Regions from separate parts of the Serratia sp. JSRIV002 genome, predicted to be linked through region 3. Evidence: predicted binding sites of a transcription regulator. Region 3 holds the regulator's gene; each other region holds the start of a gene.
What was found. The regulator PhoB, encoded in region 3, activates phosphate uptake and scavenging genes when phosphate is short. The targets are predictions, from matches to a motif close to CTGTCATAAAACTGNCNNAT.

Region 1 (6,008 bases), 540 kb from region 3:
ACATCACCGCCCAGGCCAGCTCCGGCATGGTGCGCAAGAACGCCACCAGCGTACGAATGGCAAAGCGCAGCGTCGCCGGGCTGTGGGTATTATTGGCCGCCAGAAAGGCCAGCCCGCCCGCCACCAGCACGGAGAGGATGGTGGCCGCCAGCGCCAGCTGTAAGGTTTCCCAAATCAGCGGTAATTGGATATGCAACCGGTAGCCCCAATAGGCGAAGGAGCCTTCGGTATGGCCGTCGGCGAACAGCAGCGGCCAGTGCAGTACCGGGATGGTTTCTGCCAGATAGTCAAAGAAATGGGGGATCGACATCCAGACGGTATGCAGGTTGAACTCGGCAATATTGCCTGCGCCAAGATAAAGCGCTACCAGCCCGAGCGACCAGAGCAAGGTTTCACGCTTCTGCTTACTGCGGATCCGTTGGTAGTAGTGTGCGAAGTCTCTATTCAAAATCGCTTCCAATATTTTATGGCTGGATAAATAGGCCCCTCACCCCAACCCTCTCCCACAGGGAGAGGGTTGGGGTGAGGGGCCGGGAAGCAAGCCGCCTTAGCGGTCGCCCTTGGTCAGCTCACGCTTCATATCGATAATGGTCTGGTATTCCGCCAGCTTGACGTCGCCAATGTGCTGCTTGCCGCCCATCGCCTTGATAAAGCACTGATGGTTGTCGGTATCCAGCTTCTTGATGGCGGTAACCACCTTGGCTTTGAAATCCGCAGGCAGGGAGTTGCTCACCAGGATCGGGCCATTCGGGATCAGCGGCGACTGCCAGATAATGCGGATCTGCTTCATCAAATCCGGATGATCCATACGGATCATGCGGTTGAAGGCTCCGCTGGTATAGCCGGTGTTGTAATCGCCAATCATCGAGGCCCAGGTGACCGCACCTTCAAACTGGCCGTTCAACACGCCGAGTACGTCCTGCTCATGACCACCGGAGAAAGTGACGCTGGAGAAGAAGTCGTTGTATTTGTTATCCGGCGTGCCGCCAAACTGCTTCTTGAACACCTGGTTTGGCACCAGGAAACCGGAGGTCGAATCCGGATCCGCAAAGCCGAAGGATTTCCCTTTCAGGTCTTCCAGCTTTTTGTAAGGGCTGTCGGCTTTCACCACCACCACCGAGTGATATCCGCGTGACTGATCGGTATCATCCACCGCGATCCCCACCAGATCGACGGCCTTGGGATCCTTGATATACACCGAAGCAAACGACGACGGCGACATGCTCAACACCAGATCGATCTTGCCCCCGAGCAGGCCCTGGATCACGCCAGAGTAGTCGGAAGAGTTACGCAGCTTGGTGTCAACGTTCAGCTCTTTATCGAGAAAATCTTTCACACACTGGTTATCGCCAATCTGTTGAGTGGCGTTCTGCCCACCCAGGATCCCCAGGTTCAACTCTTTCGGCGCATCCGCTGCACCTGCATTAAATACCATCATTACGCCGGCCATCATGGTGGTCAGTGTGAATACTTTTTTCATTGCGCATGCCCTGTGTGTAAAGGTGACGTTCAAGTGATTAATGGATCTGATTGGCTTCTTCGCCATACAGTTGCTGCAAAATACGTTCGTTAAGCTGCGACGGGTGGCCGTCGAAAATGATTTTGCCCTGGGCGATACCAATCACCCGGGTGCAGTATTCCCTCACCAGTTCGACCGAGTGCAGGTTCACCATCACCGCGATATCGTTCTCGCTGACTTTCTGTAGCGCATCCATAATGCGGCGGGTGTTTTTCGGATCGAGCGAGGCGACCGGCTCATCGGCCAGCAGAATTTTGGGGTTTTGCATCAGCGCACGGCAGATGGCGACACGCTGCATTTGCCCACCGGACAGGTTCTCGGCACGTTGCAGCGCATGCGGCAGCATATTCAGCCATTGCAGCAGCTCGATTGCCCGCGCACGGTCAGCATCATCGAACACTTTGAAGAAGGATTTCAGCGTCGAGGTGTGGCTGAGGCGGCCTAGCAGCACGTTGGTGATCACATCCAACCGGGGGACCAGGCAAAAATCCTGGAAGATCATGCCACAGCGGGCGCGCCACTGGCGCATCTGGCGGGCCGAGAGTTGTGCGATATCCTGTGCCACCCCATCGTCCTCAAAATGCAGCATCTCGCCGCAGCTGGAAGGGATGGTGCCGTTAAGCGTATGCAACAGGGTAGATTTACCGGCCCCGGAGCGGCCAATCACTGCCACAAACTCCCCTGCGTGCAGATCAAAATTGATGTCGTCGAGGACACGTTGTTGAGATTGGTAAGCCTTACCCAAGCCTTTTACCGCCAATACCTTGCGTAACGGGATGGGTTGCTGCCCTGGATAGTCGGTCGGTGCCAGTTTTAACAGTGCCTGCGCCATATGATTTCTCTGATTTCAGTGGCTAATCTTATGGGCACCTATTAACGAATAACTGTATGACACGCAGATGATGGTTTTATGGCCGGGAAATGACGTTCAACGCCATTTCCCGTGATTCGCAGGATTAAAATAAGCGGGTACTCGCTTCTACTGCGAGCCGATTAATTTTTATCGGCGTTCTACTTCGCTCAATGCCGCACGCATCCCGTGGTCAAGAATGGCTTGCAAATCGGTGGTCACGGCAACAGTCAGCCCAGGAACGGCGTTGAGATTTTGCCCCCAGTGCGCCTCATCGGCCAGCACGTTTTCTACCAACGCCGCGAGCGTCATATCGTGATGTTCTACTCCAGCCCACAACGTTGCGAACCTCGTCAGCCAATGGGCATCATCCTGTAATGCATAGCTACCCGCCTGTCGTTCGCCACGATAGAAGGCCAACAACGCGGCCAAGGCAAAGGTCAGTCGTTTCGGCAGCGCGGCATTTTTCTGTTGGCCTGCCAGTAACTGCGGCAAAATACGCGTGCGGAATTTGGTCATGCCGTTCAGCGCAATCGACAGCAACTGGTGCTGAATAAACGGGTTACGGAAACGGTTCTGTACCGCTTCGGCAAATGGCCGTAACTCTTCCTGCGGCAGATCGAGCACCGGCATAATCTCTTCGGCAATGGTGCGTGCCACATAGCCGCCGATCTGCTCGTCGCTCATGGCCTCGCCCACGGTATTCAAACCGGCCAGGAACGCCACCGGCACCAGCGCCGTATGTGCCCCGTTAAGGATCGCTACCTTGCGTTCTTTATAAGGTTTGATGTCATCGACGATGTGGACATTCAGATCCAACTTATCCAGATGCAGCTCTTGCGCCAGCCACTGTGGGCCCTGGATCACAAACAGATAGAAATGTTCCGCCGTGTCGAGGAAGCTATCTTGATATCCCAACTGCCGTTGCCACTGTTCTACTTCATCGCGTGGGTAGCCCGTGACGATACGATCGACCAGCGTTGAGCAGAAGGTGTTGCAATCGTTCAGCCAATCGGTAAAGGCCTGCGGTAACTGCCATTGCTGCGCGTAGCGCAATACGTACTCTTTCAGCGCTTCGCCGTTGTAGTCGATCAGCTCACACGGCAGCAATACCCAGCCCTTGTCTGTAGCACCGTCAAAATGCCTGAAACGCTCAAACAGCAGCCGTGTCAGCTTGGCCGGGAAACTGGCAGCAGGAGCGTCGGTGAACTTATCGTCCGGTAAATAACCGATCCCCGCTTCGGTGGTGTTGGAGAATATGAAGCGGATCGCCGGATCCCGAGCCAACGCCAGATAGCTGTCGTACTGGTGGTAAACGTTGATTTCCCGATTGACCGAGCGGATCAGGCGCGGCTCGCAAACCGCCTCCCCCTGCTCGTTCAACCCACGGATAATGGTGGTGTAAAGGCCATCCTGAGTATTGAGCGAAGGTGGCTGCTGGCTGTCGATTGGCCGCACCACCACCACGCCGGCATTCAGCCCGGTATGCTGGTTTAGCAGGTCGATTTGCCAATCGACAAAGGCGCGCAGGAAATTACCTTCACCAAACTGGATAATGCGATCGGGATATTGCGCACCAGGAAATTCACTACGATTGAGTTGTTTCATTATTGTTCCTTGCATCCGGCGATCCCCCAGGCTGCATATTACTCTCGGCAAGATCTGGGGAGTCATCGAGTTAGTTAAAATGAATCACGCCTTTAATCAGCTGTTTATTATTAATGACTTCCGCTTCATAAATATCTGCCAGCGTGGAAAACTCGAATTGATGGGAAAGCATCATCCCGGCAGTGATTTTTCCGGCGGCCATTAAGCGCCCAACCTTGATAAAGTCTTCTTTGGTGGCATTGCGGCTCCCCATCATGGTGGTTTCCTTTTTATGGAATTCCGGATCGGAGAACTGCAGATCGCCCTTGAACAGGCCGACAAACGTAATGCTGCCGCCATGGCGGATCAGGTTGACGCTATGGTTCATCGCATGCTGATTGCCGGTGGCATCAATGATTTTTGCCGCCAGCATGCCGGAGAATTGGGCTCTTAAGGCAGAGTCAAACCCGGCGTCTGACGGATCTAACGTGGTTAGCCCAAGCATGTTTTCCACATGGCTTCGGCGCTCTGCGCTGGTATCGGCCACGATCACGGTTGCCCCGTCCGCCTTGGCGATAGCCGCAACCCCCAGGCCAATCGGCCCTGCTCCTACCACCAATAGATGATCGCCCTGCTCGATGGCCGCTCGGCGTACGGCGTGAGCACTGATGGAGAATGGTTCAATCAGCGCCGCCGCTTGGGGCTCAACATCATCCACGGCCAGCAGGTTGTTCACCGGCACGCTTAAAAACTCGCTAAAGCCGCCGTCTTGATGCACGCCAATCACCGAGATATTTTCACAGCAATTGGGCCTGCCGCTGGTGCATGCTCCGCAGTGATGACAGGAGACATAAGGGATCACCGCCACACGCTGGCCGACGCGCAATTCACCAACCTGGCTACCGACGCTGACAATCTCGCCGCATATTTCATGCCCCAGCACCCGCGGGTAGCTGAAGAACGGTTGTTGACCAGACCAGGCGTGGATATCGGTACCGCAAATGCCTACCGTCAGTATTTTGAGCACCGCTTCATCCGGCGCAGGCTGCGGTATCGGCCTTTGTTGGTAAACCAGCCGGGTCGGCTCCAGACAAACTAGCGTATTCATTGTGGTCATAATCCCTCCTCCTGTGATGTGGCGCTGTTATCCCGCAAAAAGAACAGGTGCATTGCGCTGATGAGGAGAATTTGTGAGTCAGCACAAATTAAACCGGTTTAAATGGGTTTTAAATACTTAAAAAACATCTAAACCCACAGAGGGATCTCATGAGCAGAACGCAAAACCTCCGCCAGAACGTGGTTAATCAGATGATCGACGGCATCATCAAAGGGCATATCCGCTCACCGCTGCCTTCCCAGGCGGGGCTGGCAGAAATGTATAACATCAGTCGCACCACAGTGCGCCACACGCTAACGCATTTGCATCAACGTGGGGTTCTGGAGAAGGTCAAGGATGATTATGTGATCCTGCGTATGCCGCTGGCAGAAGACGGCTTTGAATGCATGAGCCACTCGTTGGACGAGCAAGGCAAGCTGTTTGAGAAAGCGTTCTATCAGATGATTAACCAAAAGCAACTGCGTGCGGGGGATTCATTCACCGAATTGCAGCTTTCACGCGCGGTTAACGTCAGCCCGGTAGTGGTGCGGGAATTCCTGCTGCGCTTCAGCCGCTTTGACCTTATCGACAACGTACGCCGCGGCCAATGGAGCATGAAAAAGTTTGATCAGAACTATGCCGAGCAGTTGTTTGAACTCCGCCAAATGCTGGAAACCCACGCGCTATCACGCTTTATCAACCTGCCCGCACAGGATAGCCGTTGGTTGCAGGCCAAGGAGTTGTTGAACCGTCATCGCGAGTTGCGCGACACCATCAGCGACAATTATCGGCTGTTCTCTCAGCTGGATCGTGACTTTCATACCCTGATCCTGTCGGCCGCCAACAATCCGTTTTTCAATCAGTCGCTGGAAATCATATCGGTGATCTTTCACTTCCACTATCAATGGGATGAAACCGACCTGAAGCAAAGAAATATTATTGCAATTGAAGAGCAT
Region 2 (6,008 bases), 1.0 Mb from region 3:
CATTATTACGGCCTGGGATTCTGGGAAAGCTTGCCGCTGGCGGGGATTGTCACCGCCATCTTTGGCTTCCTGCTTGGTTTCCCGGTATTACGCCTGCGGGGAGACTATCTGGCGATCGTCACGCTGGGCTTTGGTGAAATCGTCCGCATCCTGCTGCTGAACAACACCGAGATTACCGGCGGGCCAAACGGCATCAGCCAGATCCCGAAACCCACCTTTTTTGGTCTGGAGTTTAACCGCAGTGCCCGCGACGGCGGCTGGGATACCTTCCATAACTTCTTTGGCCTGAAATACGATCCCAGTGACCGCATAGTGTTCCTCTACCTGGTAGCGCTGCTGCTGGTGATATTGACGCTGTTTGTGATTAACCGCCTGCTGCGCATGCCGCTGGGCCGTGCCTGGGAAGCATTGCGCGAAGATGAAATCGCCTGCCGTTCACTGGGCTTGAGCCCGACCAAAATCAAACTGACCGCCTTCACCATCAGTGCCGCCTTTGCCGGTTTTGCCGGTACGCTGTTTGCCGCACGTCAGGGGTTTGTCAGTCCGGAATCCTTCACCTTTGTGGAATCGGCCTTTGTGCTGGCGATCGTGGTGTTGGGCGGCATGGGCTCACAGTTTGCGGTGATCCTGGCGGCGATCCTGCTGGTAGTATCCCGTGAGATGATGCGCGATCTGAATGAATACAGTATGTTGCTGCTGGGGGCGCTGATGGTCTTGATGATGATTTGGCGGCCGCAGGGGCTGCTGCCGATGAAACGCCCGCAGTTGAAGCTGAAAGCGGCTGATATCAAAGCCGTGAAGGGGGAGCAGGCATGAGTACTCAACCTTTACTGGCGGTCGCCGGGCTTTCGATGCGTTTTGGTGGTTTGCTGGCGGTAAACAACGTCGCGCTGGAACTGAATCAAGGTGAGATTGTTTCGTTGATTGGCCCGAACGGCGCAGGCAAGACCACGGTGTTCAACTGCCTGACCGGGTTCTATCGCCCGACCAGTGGCACCATCAAACTGCGCGATCGCCATCTGGAAGGGCTTTCCGGCCAGACCATTGCCCGCATGGGTGTGGTGCGCACCTTCCAGCACGTGCGGCTGTTCCGCGAAATGACGGTGATTGAAAACCTGCTGGTGGCCCAACATCAGCATCTGAAAAGCGGCGTGTTTGCCGGTTTGCTGAAAACCCCGGCGTTCCGCCGTGCAGAAGCCGATGCGCTTGAGCGTGCGGCAGTGTGGCTGGAGCGTGTGGGCCTGTTGGAGATGGCTAACCGTTCGGCGGGTAATCTGGCCTATGGCCAGCAGCGTCGGCTGGAGATCGCCCGTTGCATGGTAACGCGCCCGGAACTATTGATGCTGGATGAACCGGCGGCGGGCCTGAACCCGAAAGAAACCGATGAGCTGGATCATCTGATCGTCGAGCTGCGTGACCAGCACCAGGTGTCGGTGCTGTTGATTGAGCACGATATGAAACTGGTGATGGGGATTTCCGATCGCATCTACGTGGTGAATCAGGGAACGCCGTTGGCGCAAGGCTCACCGGCAGAAATCCGCAATAACCCGGACGTGATCCGGGCCTATCTGGGCGAATAAGCATATGTTGTCATTTAATCAGGTTTCCGCCCATTACGGCAAAATTCAGGCGCTGCACCAGGTCAGCCTGAACATTCAACAGGGGGAGATTGTCACCCTGATCGGCGCCAACGGTGCCGGTAAAACCACCCTGCTCGGCACGCTATGCGGCGACCCAAGGGCCAGTGAAGGGTCCATCACCTTGATGGATCAGGATATCACCCAGTGGCAGACAGCGCGCATCATGCGCGAGGCCGTGGCGATCGTACCGGAAGGGCGGCGGGTGTTCTCACGCATGACGGTGGAAGAGAACCTGGCGATGGGCGGTTTTTTTGCCGACCGCGAGCAGTATCACCAACGCATTGAGCGGGTGTTTACCCTGTTTCCACGCCTGCTGGAACGCCGCAGCCAGCGCTCTGGCACCATGTCCGGTGGTGAGCAGCAGATGCTGGCGATTGGCCGTGCGCTGATGAGCCAGCCAAAGTTACTGCTGTTGGACGAGCCTTCACTCGGGCTGGCCCCCATCATCATCCAGCAGATTTTCGATATCATCCAGCAGCTGCGCGAAGAGGGGATGACCATCTTCCTGGTGGAACAAAACGCCAACCAGGCGCTAAAACTGGCGGATCGTGGTTATGTGCTGGAAAACGGCCGCGTGGTGTTGGAAGATACGGGGGCCGCATTATTAGCAAACGAAGCAGTGCGGTCAGCATACCTGGGTGGTTAAACCATGGGTAATTGACATAGGGCGCACTGAGTGGCGCCCCTATTCTTAACGATTACGAGAACAAGCAATGAAGACAGAAGGACTACTCGCACAGCGCATCGTAAAGGTCAAAAGCTCGGCAATCCGCGAATTGCTCAAGCACAGCAAAATGGAAAACGTCATTTCGCTGGCGGGTGGCATTCCCTCTGATGCACTGTTTGACTTCGAAGGATTGAGCATTGCTACCCAGCAGGCTATTACCGAACAACCGAAAAGCGCGTTCCAATATGGGCTGACTGAAGGCAGCGAACTGCTGCGTGAAGGCATCTGTACCCTATGCGCAAAGCGTGGCGTTAATGCCAAGCCGGAAGATATCGTGGTGACCGCAGGCTCCCAGCAGGCGTTAGATCTGGTGATGCGTGCGGTGATTAACCCTGGTGATGTGTTTGTGGTAGAGCGCCCGACCTATCTGGCGGCGCTGCAAACGCTGGAACTGGCGGAAGCCAACGTCATGTCCGTTTCTTCTGACAGCGACGGCATGGTGGTGGATGAGCTGGCTGAACTGCTGAAAACCCAGAAGATCAAAGGGGTGTACGTGGTGCCGAACTTCGGCAACCCAAGCGGCCTGACCCTGAGCGCCGCACGCCGTGAGCAGTTGGTGAAATTGGCGGTGGAGCATAACTTCCTGATTATCGAGGATGACCCGTACGGCGAGCTGCGCTTCACCGAAGAGCGTAATGCTACGCTGTATCAGGTTTCGCAGCAGGTGCTGGGCCATACCGAAAACATTATCTACACCTCCACCTTCTCCAAGATCCTGGCTCCGGGCCTGCGCCTGGGTTGGGCCATCTTGCCACCGTTCCTGTTGCATAAAGTGGCGATCATCAAGCAGGCGGCGGATCTGCATGCTAGCGCGCTGTCGCAGAGCATCGTCGAATGTTACCTGGGGCTGGATCGTTTACCGGCGCAGATCGAAAAGATCCGCGCGGCCTACAAGCACAAAGGTGAGATCCTGGCCGGGCTGGTGGAAAAAGAGCTGGGTGATGTGATCAGCTTTGATATGCCGAAAGGCGGCATGTTCCTGTGGGCGCGTTTCCGTCAGCAATTCGATGCCACCGAGTGGCTGAATACCACCCTGAAACAGGGCGTGGTGTTTGTGCCGGGAGAATACTTCTTCTCTGACAAACCGGATCGCTCAACCTTCCGCCTGTCGTTTGCCACGGCAACCGAACAACAGATGCAAGAGGCCGTCGCCCGCCTGCGTCGCTCGCTGTAATCTCTCTGCGGCGGTGGGGAGAATTCCCTACCGCCGACATCAAACCGCCATCTGCACTTCACCTCGCTGTCATCTAGCTGTCACGCCAGAGTTATTTTACTGTCATCCGCGCATGGCATGTTTAGCATCCGAACAAAAACTGTTTCTTTTCGCTCACGCGTTTTGATCACACCCGCTTTTTCAGGAGTTAGGCATGTTTGCTCACGCGATTAAAAAAACCACGTTGTGCGTTACCTTGGCCCTGGCGGTCAGCGGCCATGCAATAGCTGCCACCGAGATCCCCTTCTGGCATTCGATGGAAGGGGAACTGGGCACCGAAGTGGATTCTCTGGCGGACCGTTTCAACCAAACTCACAGCGATGTGAAGATCGTCCCGGTTTATAAAGGCAACTACGAACAGAGCCTGGCGGCGGGCATTGCTGCTTACCGTTCCGGCAAGGCACCGGCGATCCTGCAAGTCTATGAAGTGGGCACCGCCACCATGATGGCGAGCAAGGCGATCAAACCGGTGTATCAGGTGTTCCAGGAGTCGGGCGTCAAGTTCGACGAATCGGTGTTTGTGCCGACCGTGGCCGGTTACTACACCGATAACAAGAGCGGCCATCTGCTGTCCCAGCCTTTCAACAGCTCCACTCCGGTGCTGTATTACAACAAAGACGCCTTCAAGAAAGCGGGCTTGAACCCGGATCAGCCACCGAAAACCTGGCAGGAATTGGCGGCCGATGCCGCCAAACTGCGCGCGGCTGGCATGAAGTGCGGCTACACCAGCGGTTGGCTGGGGTGGATCCAACTGGAGAACTTCAGCGCCTGGCATGGCGTGCCGTTCGCCAGTGAAAACAACGGCTTTGGTGGCACCAGTGCCAAGCTGGAGTTCAACCAGCCGCTGCAGGTGAAGCATATTCAATTCCTGCAAGACATGAACAAGAAGGGCGACTTCACCTACTTCGGCCGCAAGGACGAACCTACCGAGAAGTTCTACAACGGCGACTGCGCCATGGCGACCGCCTCTTCCGGCTCGCTGGCCAGCATCCGCAAATACGCCAAGTTTGATTTCGGCGTGGGCATGATGCCTTACGATGCTGACGCCAAAAATGCACCGCAGAACGCCATTATCGGCGGGGCCAGCCTGTGGGTGATGAACGGCAAAGACGCGGCGACCTACAAAGGCGTGGCGGAGTTCCTGCAATATCTGGCCCAGCCTGAGATTGCCGCCGAATGGCATCAAAAGACCGGCTACCTGCCGATCACCACTGCCGCTTTTGATATGACCAAGCAACAGGGCTTCTACGACAAAAACCCAGGGGCCGATGTGGCCACCCGCCAGATGCTGAACAAGCCACCGTTGGCGTTCACCAAAGGGCTGCGTCTGGGCAATATGCCGCAGATCCGTACCGTGGTGGATGAAGAGCTGGAAAGCGTATGGACCGACAAGAAAACCCCGCAGCAGGCGCTGGATGCTGCAGTACAGCGCGGTGACGTGTTGCTGCGCCGCTTCGAGGCTTCCACCAAGTAAGCGTCAGATTGGGCGTTCTTTTGCCAAACGACATCGATCCACTCCCTCTCCCTTTGGGAGAGGGCTGGGGTGAGGGGCTTATACCCCCCCTCATCCCCATTTAACGGTTAACCCTATGTCATCATCCCGTCCCGGCTTCGGCTGTAGCTGGCTGCCCTATGTGTTGGTGCTGCCACAACTGCTGATCACCGTCGTGTTCTTCCTGTGGCCTGCCGGTCAGGCGCTGTGGTACTCGGTACAAAGCGTCGATCCGTTCGGCCTTTCCAGCCAGTTTGTCGGGTTGGACAACTTCACACAGCTGTTCCAGGACCCGTATTATCTGGACTCTTTCTACACCACGCTGTTGTTCAGCTTCCTGGTGGCCGGTGTTGGCCTGCTGGTATCGCTGTTCTTTGCCGCGCTGGTGGACTATGTGCTGCGCGGCAGCCGTTTCTATCAGACCTTGATGATCCTGCCCTATGCGGTTGCCCCTGCGGTAGCGGCGGTGCTGTGGATCTTCCTGTTCAGCCCCGGCATGGGCCTGATCACCCATGTGCTCGCCGGTTTCGGCTACGACTGGAACCATGCGCAAAACAGCGGACAGGCGATGTTCCTGGTGGTGTTGGCATCGGTGTGGCAGCAAATCAGCTATAACTTCCTGTTTTTCCTGGCCGCATTGCAATCCATCCCGCGTTCTTTGGTGGAAGCGGCGGCGATCGACGGGGCTGGCCCGGTGCGGCGTTTCTTCAACCTAGTGCTGCCGCTGATCACGCCGGTGAGCTTCTTCCTGCTGGTGGTCAACCTGGTGTATGCCTTCTTCGACACCTTCCCGGTGATCGACGCCGCTACCGGCGGTGGGCCGGTACAGTCGACCACCACGCTGGTGTACAAAATCTATCGTGAAGGCTTTGCTGGTCTGGATCTGTCCAGTTCGGCGGCGCAGTCGGTGGTGCTGATGCTGCTGGTGATTGGCCT
Region 3 (6,008 bases):
TCTGCCAGGGGCAACAGCCGCACCCCGCTGGCACGAAAACCAATGCTGGCATAGCCAATGCCGTTTAACGATCCGGCCACCGCCTGCACCACCGAGGCCGACCCCGGCAGTTCATTCACCCGCGCCATAAAATCACCACCGCATAACGCACGCAGCTTGAAATACCCATAGGTACCCGAGGCGGAGTTGCGGCCAAAACGTTGCAAGGCACGCTGCTGCCAGCCGCCCTGCAGCCCCAGCTCTCCCCAGCGATTAATCGGCGTGTTTTCCCCGCAGCGGCGGGTAGCGGAAAAGATTTGATCCAGCTGTTGCAGATTCAACCCACGTAACGGATTGTCCTGATGCACCAGCACCACCAGCGCATCAACCGCGACCGGCACCGCCAGCGGAGCATAGCCATAGCGGTGCTCAAATGCCGACACCTCCGCCGCCTTCATTGGCCTGCTCATTGGCCCAAGCTGCGCCGCTCCTGCCGCCAATGCGGTGGGTGCCGTCGAGGAACCGGCAGCCTGCAGTTGCAGGTTCACGTTGGGATAGTGTCGGCTGAAATCCTGCCCCCACAGCGCCATCAGGTTGGCCAAGGTGTCGGAACCTACGCTAGACAGGTTACCGGAAAGCATGCCGTCCGGAGCAGCCACGGCCCCGCGGCCAACCGACAGCAGCAGGCAAAGCAGCAAAGCTTGGGTAAATCGATTCATGGCGGGCTACCTGTTAATTTTTCACCGCATTCTCTGCTAAAGACGCGGGAACAATCAACCGGTTAGGCAAGGTAAAGATAAAACGGGTGCCGATGCCTGGCTCGCTGAGGATCTCCAGCCGTGAATCATGATGGCTGAGCGCATGCTTCACGATCGCCAACCCGAGCCCACTGCCGCCGGTCTGGCGCGAACGTGCTTTATCCACGCGATAGAAACGCTCGGTCAGGCGTGGGATATGCTCGGCACCGATGCCCGGCCCGTTATCGCTGACCTGGAACTGAGCCCCGTGCGGCGTCTGCTGCCAGCTCACTTCGATGTTGGTACCCGCCGGAGTATGGTTGACAGCGTTGTACACCAGATTGGAAACCGCGCTGCGCAGCTGATCCTCATTACCGAACACCTGCAGATTTTCATTCACCCGGAAATTGATCTGGTGATTACCACTGCTGAGCGACTGCGCCTCACGCTGCAATACCCGCAGCATTAACGGAATATCAACCTTCTCGTTCATATCCACGTTTGGCGCGGCCTCTATCCTGGAAAGCGTGAGCAACTGCTTTACCAACCCATCCATGCGTTTGGTCTGCTCTTGCATGGTGCCCAAGGCTTTGCCACGCAGCGAACCATCCAGCTCTTCATCGCTCATCATCTCCAGATAGCCTTGCAGCACCGTTAGCGGCGTACGCAGCTCATGACTGACGTTGGCAAAGAAGTTGCGTCTGGCCCCCTCCAGTTGACGCATCTGGGTCACATCACGGGCCACCATTAGCAATTGGCCTTCGGAGTACGGCATGATACGGAATTCGACAAAGTGCTCGTTATTCAGCTGTAGCGTCAGCGGCCGGGTAAATTCTTGCTGTTGCAGATAATGACTGAATTCCGGATAGCGCAGCAGGTTGAGAATGTGTTGGCCGTTATCTTCCGGCCAGCGAAAGCCCAGCAGATGCTGTGCCAGGCCGTTACACCAGAAGATATTGCCCTCAACGGTGGTCATCACCACCGCATCCGGTAAGGATTCGGCCCCACTACGGAAGCGTTTGATCAACAGCGCCAGCTCACGGCGGCGGCGACGGTTACGCTGCTGCATCTGGTACAGGCCATAGAACAACGGCTCCCAGCTCCAGCGGCCCGGCGGCGGCGTCATGCTGCGGTCCACCCACAGCCAGTGGGAAAGTTTGAGTTGGTTATAGAAGTTCCAGGCCAGCGCAGCCAGCACCGAAACCAACAGCAGCCAGGGCAGATAACCGAAAATCAGCCCCAGCAATAAGGCGGGCAGGCAAAAAAGGGCCAGCTCCAGCGCCAGCCTCTTCCACGATAAACGTTCTAGCACGGTAACCTCTCCAGCGCAGTGCGATCAGTAGCGCGTTGAGAACCGATAACCGGTGCCGCGAACGGTTTGAACCATCTTGTCATGACCACTGGTCTCCAGCGCCTTACGCAGCCGGCGGATATGCACATCAACGGTGCGGTCTTCCACATAAACGTTAGTGCCCCAGACGTGATTAAGCAACTGTTCGCGGCTATAAACACGCTCCGGATGAGTCATAAAGAAGTGCAGCAGCTTGAACTCGGTCGGCCCCATCTCCAGCGCCTGCTCATTGGCCATCACCCGGTGTGAGGAAGGATCCAGGCTTAGCCCCTGCATTTCAATCACTTCTTCTACTGCCATTGGTGAAATACGGCGCATTACCGCCTTGATACGTGCCACCAGCTCCTTGGGGGAGAAAGGTTTGGTGATGTAATCATCCGCCCCAACTTCCAGGCCACGTACCCGATCTTCTTCTTCACCGCGCGCGGTCAGCATCATTACCGGGATATCCCGGGTCATCGCCTCACGCTTCATATGCTTGATAAACTGAATGCCGGAACCTCCCGGTAACATCCAGTCCAGTAACACCAAATCAGGGAACGGCTCAGACAGGCGCGTGACGGCACTGTCATAATCCTCGGCTTCCAACGGTTGGTAACCATTCTGTTCCAACACAAAGCACACCATCTCACGGATCGGCGCTTCGTCTTCCACCACCAGTATGCGTCTTGCCATCGTCAATCCTGCCAATGTGTTAGCGATCTCAGTTGATTGCGGTCGCCATTATGCGTCAGTTTTGTGACACTTTTATGAAAAAATAGCCCGTTCGAACGCAGTAAGCATAGCGATTATTTCTGACGGCAAACAAAAATCATTCGGCTCTCTACTTGATTGAGCCACGACAGGAGAGATCCCCCCCTTTATAATCGTCGCCATTATGTTGTCGCCCTGGGAGTTTTATGCGCCTGATCCATACCTCCGACTGGCATTTGGGCCAGTACTTTTTCACCAAAAGCCGCGCCGCCGAGCATCAGGCCTTTTTAGGTTGGCTGATCGAACAGGTGGAACAGCAGCGGGTGGACGCGCTGATCGTCGCAGGCGATTTGTTCGATACCGGCTCTCCGCCAAGCTACGCACGCGAGCTGTACAACCGCTTTGTGGTGGAGCTGCAACGCACCGGCTGCCAGCTGGTGGTGCTGGGCGGCAACCACGACTCCGTAGCCACGCTGAATGAATCGCGTGAGCTGCTTTCCTGCCTGAACACCACCGTGATTGCCAACGCGCAAAGCGAGCTTGAGCAGCAAATTGTGGTGCTCAACCAGCTTGATGGCCAACCTGGTGCGGTGCTCTGCGCCATTCCGTTCCTGCGCCCACGAGATCTGCTCACCAGCCGCGCCGGTGAGTCTGGCAACCAAAAGCAGCAGGCCCTGCAAGAAGCCATCGCCGAACATTACCAAAACCTGTATCAGGCAGCTTGTGCGCGCCGCGATGCGTTGGGTTTGCCACTGCCGATCGTCGCCACTGGCCATTTAACCACCGTGGGCGTCACCACCTCGGATTCGGTGCGGGATATCTATATCGGCACGCTGGACGCTTTCCCGGCTCAAGCGTTCCCTCCTGCCGATTACATTGCGTTGGGGCATATCCATCGTGCGCAGAACGTCGCCAAATCCGAGCATATCCGTTACAGCGGCTCGCCAATCCCACTGAGCTTTGACGAGTTAGGCAAAGCCAAAAGCGTGTTTATGGTCGATTTTGCCGACGGAGCATTGCAACAGATCACGCCACTGGAGATCCCCACCTTCCAGCCCATGCAGCTGATCAAAGGTGATTTGCAGCAAATCGAGGCCCAATTACAGCAGTTTGCCGATTATCAGGGCGAACTTCCGGTTTGGCTGGATATCGAAGTGGCCACCCAGGATTACCTCAGCGATATTCAGCGCCGCATCCAACAGTTGGCGGAAGATTTACCGGTTGAAGTGGTGCTGCTGCGACGCAGTAAAGAGCAACGTAGCCAGACCATTGCTCAGCAGGATAAAGAAACCTTGAATGAATTAAGCGTGGGCGAAGTCTTCGAGCGCCGGTTGGCGTTGGAAGCCGAGATGGCCGAACCGCGCCAACAACAGATGCGGCAGATGTTCCAGCAGGTGGTAGAAACCTTGCATCACCATGAGGAGCCATCAGCATGAAGATCCTGAGCCTAAGGCTGAAAAACCTGAACTCGCTACAGGGCGAGTGGAAAATCGACTTCACGGCGGAACCCTTCGCCAGCAACGGCCTGTTTGCCATTACCGGCCCCACCGGAGCGGGTAAAACCACCCTGCTGGACGCCATCTGCCTGGCCCTCTATCACCAGACACCACGCCTGGAAGTCAGTGCCAGCCAGAATGAATTGATGACCCGCCACACCGCCGAATCGCTGGCCGAAGTGGAGTTTGAGGTCAAAGGCATCGGCTATCGCGCCTTCTGGAGCCAACGCCGGGCGAAAAACGATCCGGACGGCAACCTGCAGGCACCCAAGGTGGAGCTGGCACTGCGGGCAGACGGCAAAATCCTGGCGGATAAAATTTCCGATAAAAAAGAGCTGATTGCCGCGATCACCGGGCTGGATTTTGGCCGCTTCACCAAATCGATGATGCTGTCGCAGGGCCAGTTCGCCGCCTTCCTGAACGCCAAGGCCAACGAACGTGCCGAACTGTTGGAAGAACTGACCGGCACCGAGATTTATGGACGGCTATCGGCACAGGTATTCGAACAGCACAAACAGGCGAAAAGCGATCTGGACGCTTTGCACCACCGTGCCAGTGGGATTGAACTGCTTAATGATGAGCAGCGCCAGGCGTTGGAAAACCAGCTCAACGAGCTCGGCGCTGAAGAGCAACTTCTCAGCCAACAATCACAGCGGCAACAACATCAGTTGAGCTGGCTGCAACGCTGGCACGCCATCCAGCAACAGACTCAGGATTATCAGCAACAGCTGTCTGGCGTGCAGCAGGAGTATCAACTGGCCGAACCGCAGTTGCAGCAATTAGCTCGCAGTGAGCCCGCCGAGAAACTGCGCCCGTTGCTCAATGAGCGTAATCGTTGTCAGCAGGATCGTTTGGCGTTACAGCAACAGATCGAACAGTTGGCTCAGCAGCAAGAGCGTCAATTGGCCGAACTGACCCCGTTACAACAGCAGTTGGAGCAGGCGCAAAAGGCCAGACAGGCCCAGGCGGAACATCAGCAACAGCAGCAGACGCTGATGGATGACAAGGTGTTGCCGCTCGATCATCAGATTGCTCAGTTACAAAACCAACTGGCAGAAGCGCATAAACAGCATGCAGAGAGCCAGCGGCAGAGCGATGAGCTGCGGCGCACGCTGGAACAACTCACCGAAAGACGCGGCCAACTGGCTACCCTGGCGGGTCAATATCAGACCAGACAGCTTGAACTCACGGCAGCGCTGGATAGCCAACTCCAGCAGCAAGCCACGTTAGAGGCGCAATCCCCACTGGAGAAACTGCGTCACCGCCAGGCCGAACTGAGTGGCTTGCGCCCGGCTCGCCAGCAGTTGTCGAAACTGACCTTACTATTCCAGCAGAACCAGCAGCGCCTTGAGCAACAGCGGCTCGAATTCACTTCGCGCCAAAAACAGCTGACCGAAGTAGAAACCCAGCTCGATGCGGTGCGCCAGCAGTATAAACAGCAAAAAGCGCACCTGACAGACGTTGAGAAGACACTCGAACTGGAAAAACGCATCGTCAGTCTGGAAGCCGAACGGGCGCGTCTGCAAACCGATGCCCCCTGCCCGCTGTGCGGCTCCACGCACCATCCGGCGATCGAGCAATATCAGGCTGTCAAACCGTCAGAAACGGAGCAGCGCGTCGCTCAATTGCGCGCCCAAACCGAAGAGCTGCACACTAAAGGAACAGAGCTGCGTGCACGCAGTGAAAGCCTGAAAGAGCAGCAGCAACGCTTGCAAACGCAGTTGAACCAGGAACTCGAGCAGCAGGAAAGCT

Region 1: the regulator PhoB is predicted to act here: its motif matches at 2,417-2,436, upstream of phnC (phosphonate ABC transporter ATP-binding protein).
Region 2: the regulator PhoB is predicted to act here: its motif matches at 3,608-3,627, upstream of ugpB (sn-glycerol-3-phosphate ABC transporter substrate-binding protein UgpB).

Annotation. Positions count from the first base shown of each region.
Region 1 covers NZ_CP074143.1:1,891,898-1,897,905, reverse strand. The annotation lists gene phnE (phosphonate ABC transporter, permease protein PhnE) at 1-448, opposite strand, end outside; gene phnD (phosphonate ABC transporter substrate-binding protein) at 548-1,480, opposite strand; gene phnC (phosphonate ABC transporter ATP-binding protein) at 1,518-2,351, opposite strand; gene KGP26_RS08845 (tagaturonate reductase) at 2,520-3,977, opposite strand; gene KGP26_RS08840 (zinc-binding alcohol dehydrogenase family protein) at 4,048-5,073, opposite strand; gene KGP26_RS08835 (GntR family transcriptional regulator) at 5,223-6,008, shown strand, end outside.
Region 2 covers NZ_CP074143.1:360,594-366,601, forward strand. The annotation lists gene KGP26_RS01570 (high-affinity branched-chain amino acid ABC transporter permease LivM) at 1-816, shown strand, start outside; gene livG (high-affinity branched-chain amino acid ABC transporter ATP-binding protein LivG) at 813-1,580, shown strand; gene livF (high-affinity branched-chain amino acid ABC transporter ATP-binding protein LivF) at 1,585-2,286, shown strand; gene KGP26_RS01585 (PLP-dependent aminotransferase family protein) at 2,354-3,541, shown strand; gene ugpB (sn-glycerol-3-phosphate ABC transporter substrate-binding protein UgpB) at 3,735-5,054, shown strand; gene ugpA (sn-glycerol-3-phosphate ABC transporter permease UgpA) at 5,170-6,008, shown strand, end outside.
Region 3 covers NZ_CP074143.1:1,356,371-1,362,378, reverse strand. The annotation lists gene KGP26_RS06195 (PstS family phosphate ABC transporter substrate-binding protein) at 1-698, opposite strand, end outside; gene phoR (phosphate regulon sensor histidine kinase PhoR) at 712-2,028, opposite strand; gene phoB (phosphate response regulator transcription factor PhoB) at 2,053-2,742, opposite strand; gene sbcD (exonuclease subunit SbcD) at 2,967-4,196, shown strand; gene sbcC (exonuclease subunit SbcC) at 4,193-6,008, shown strand, end outside.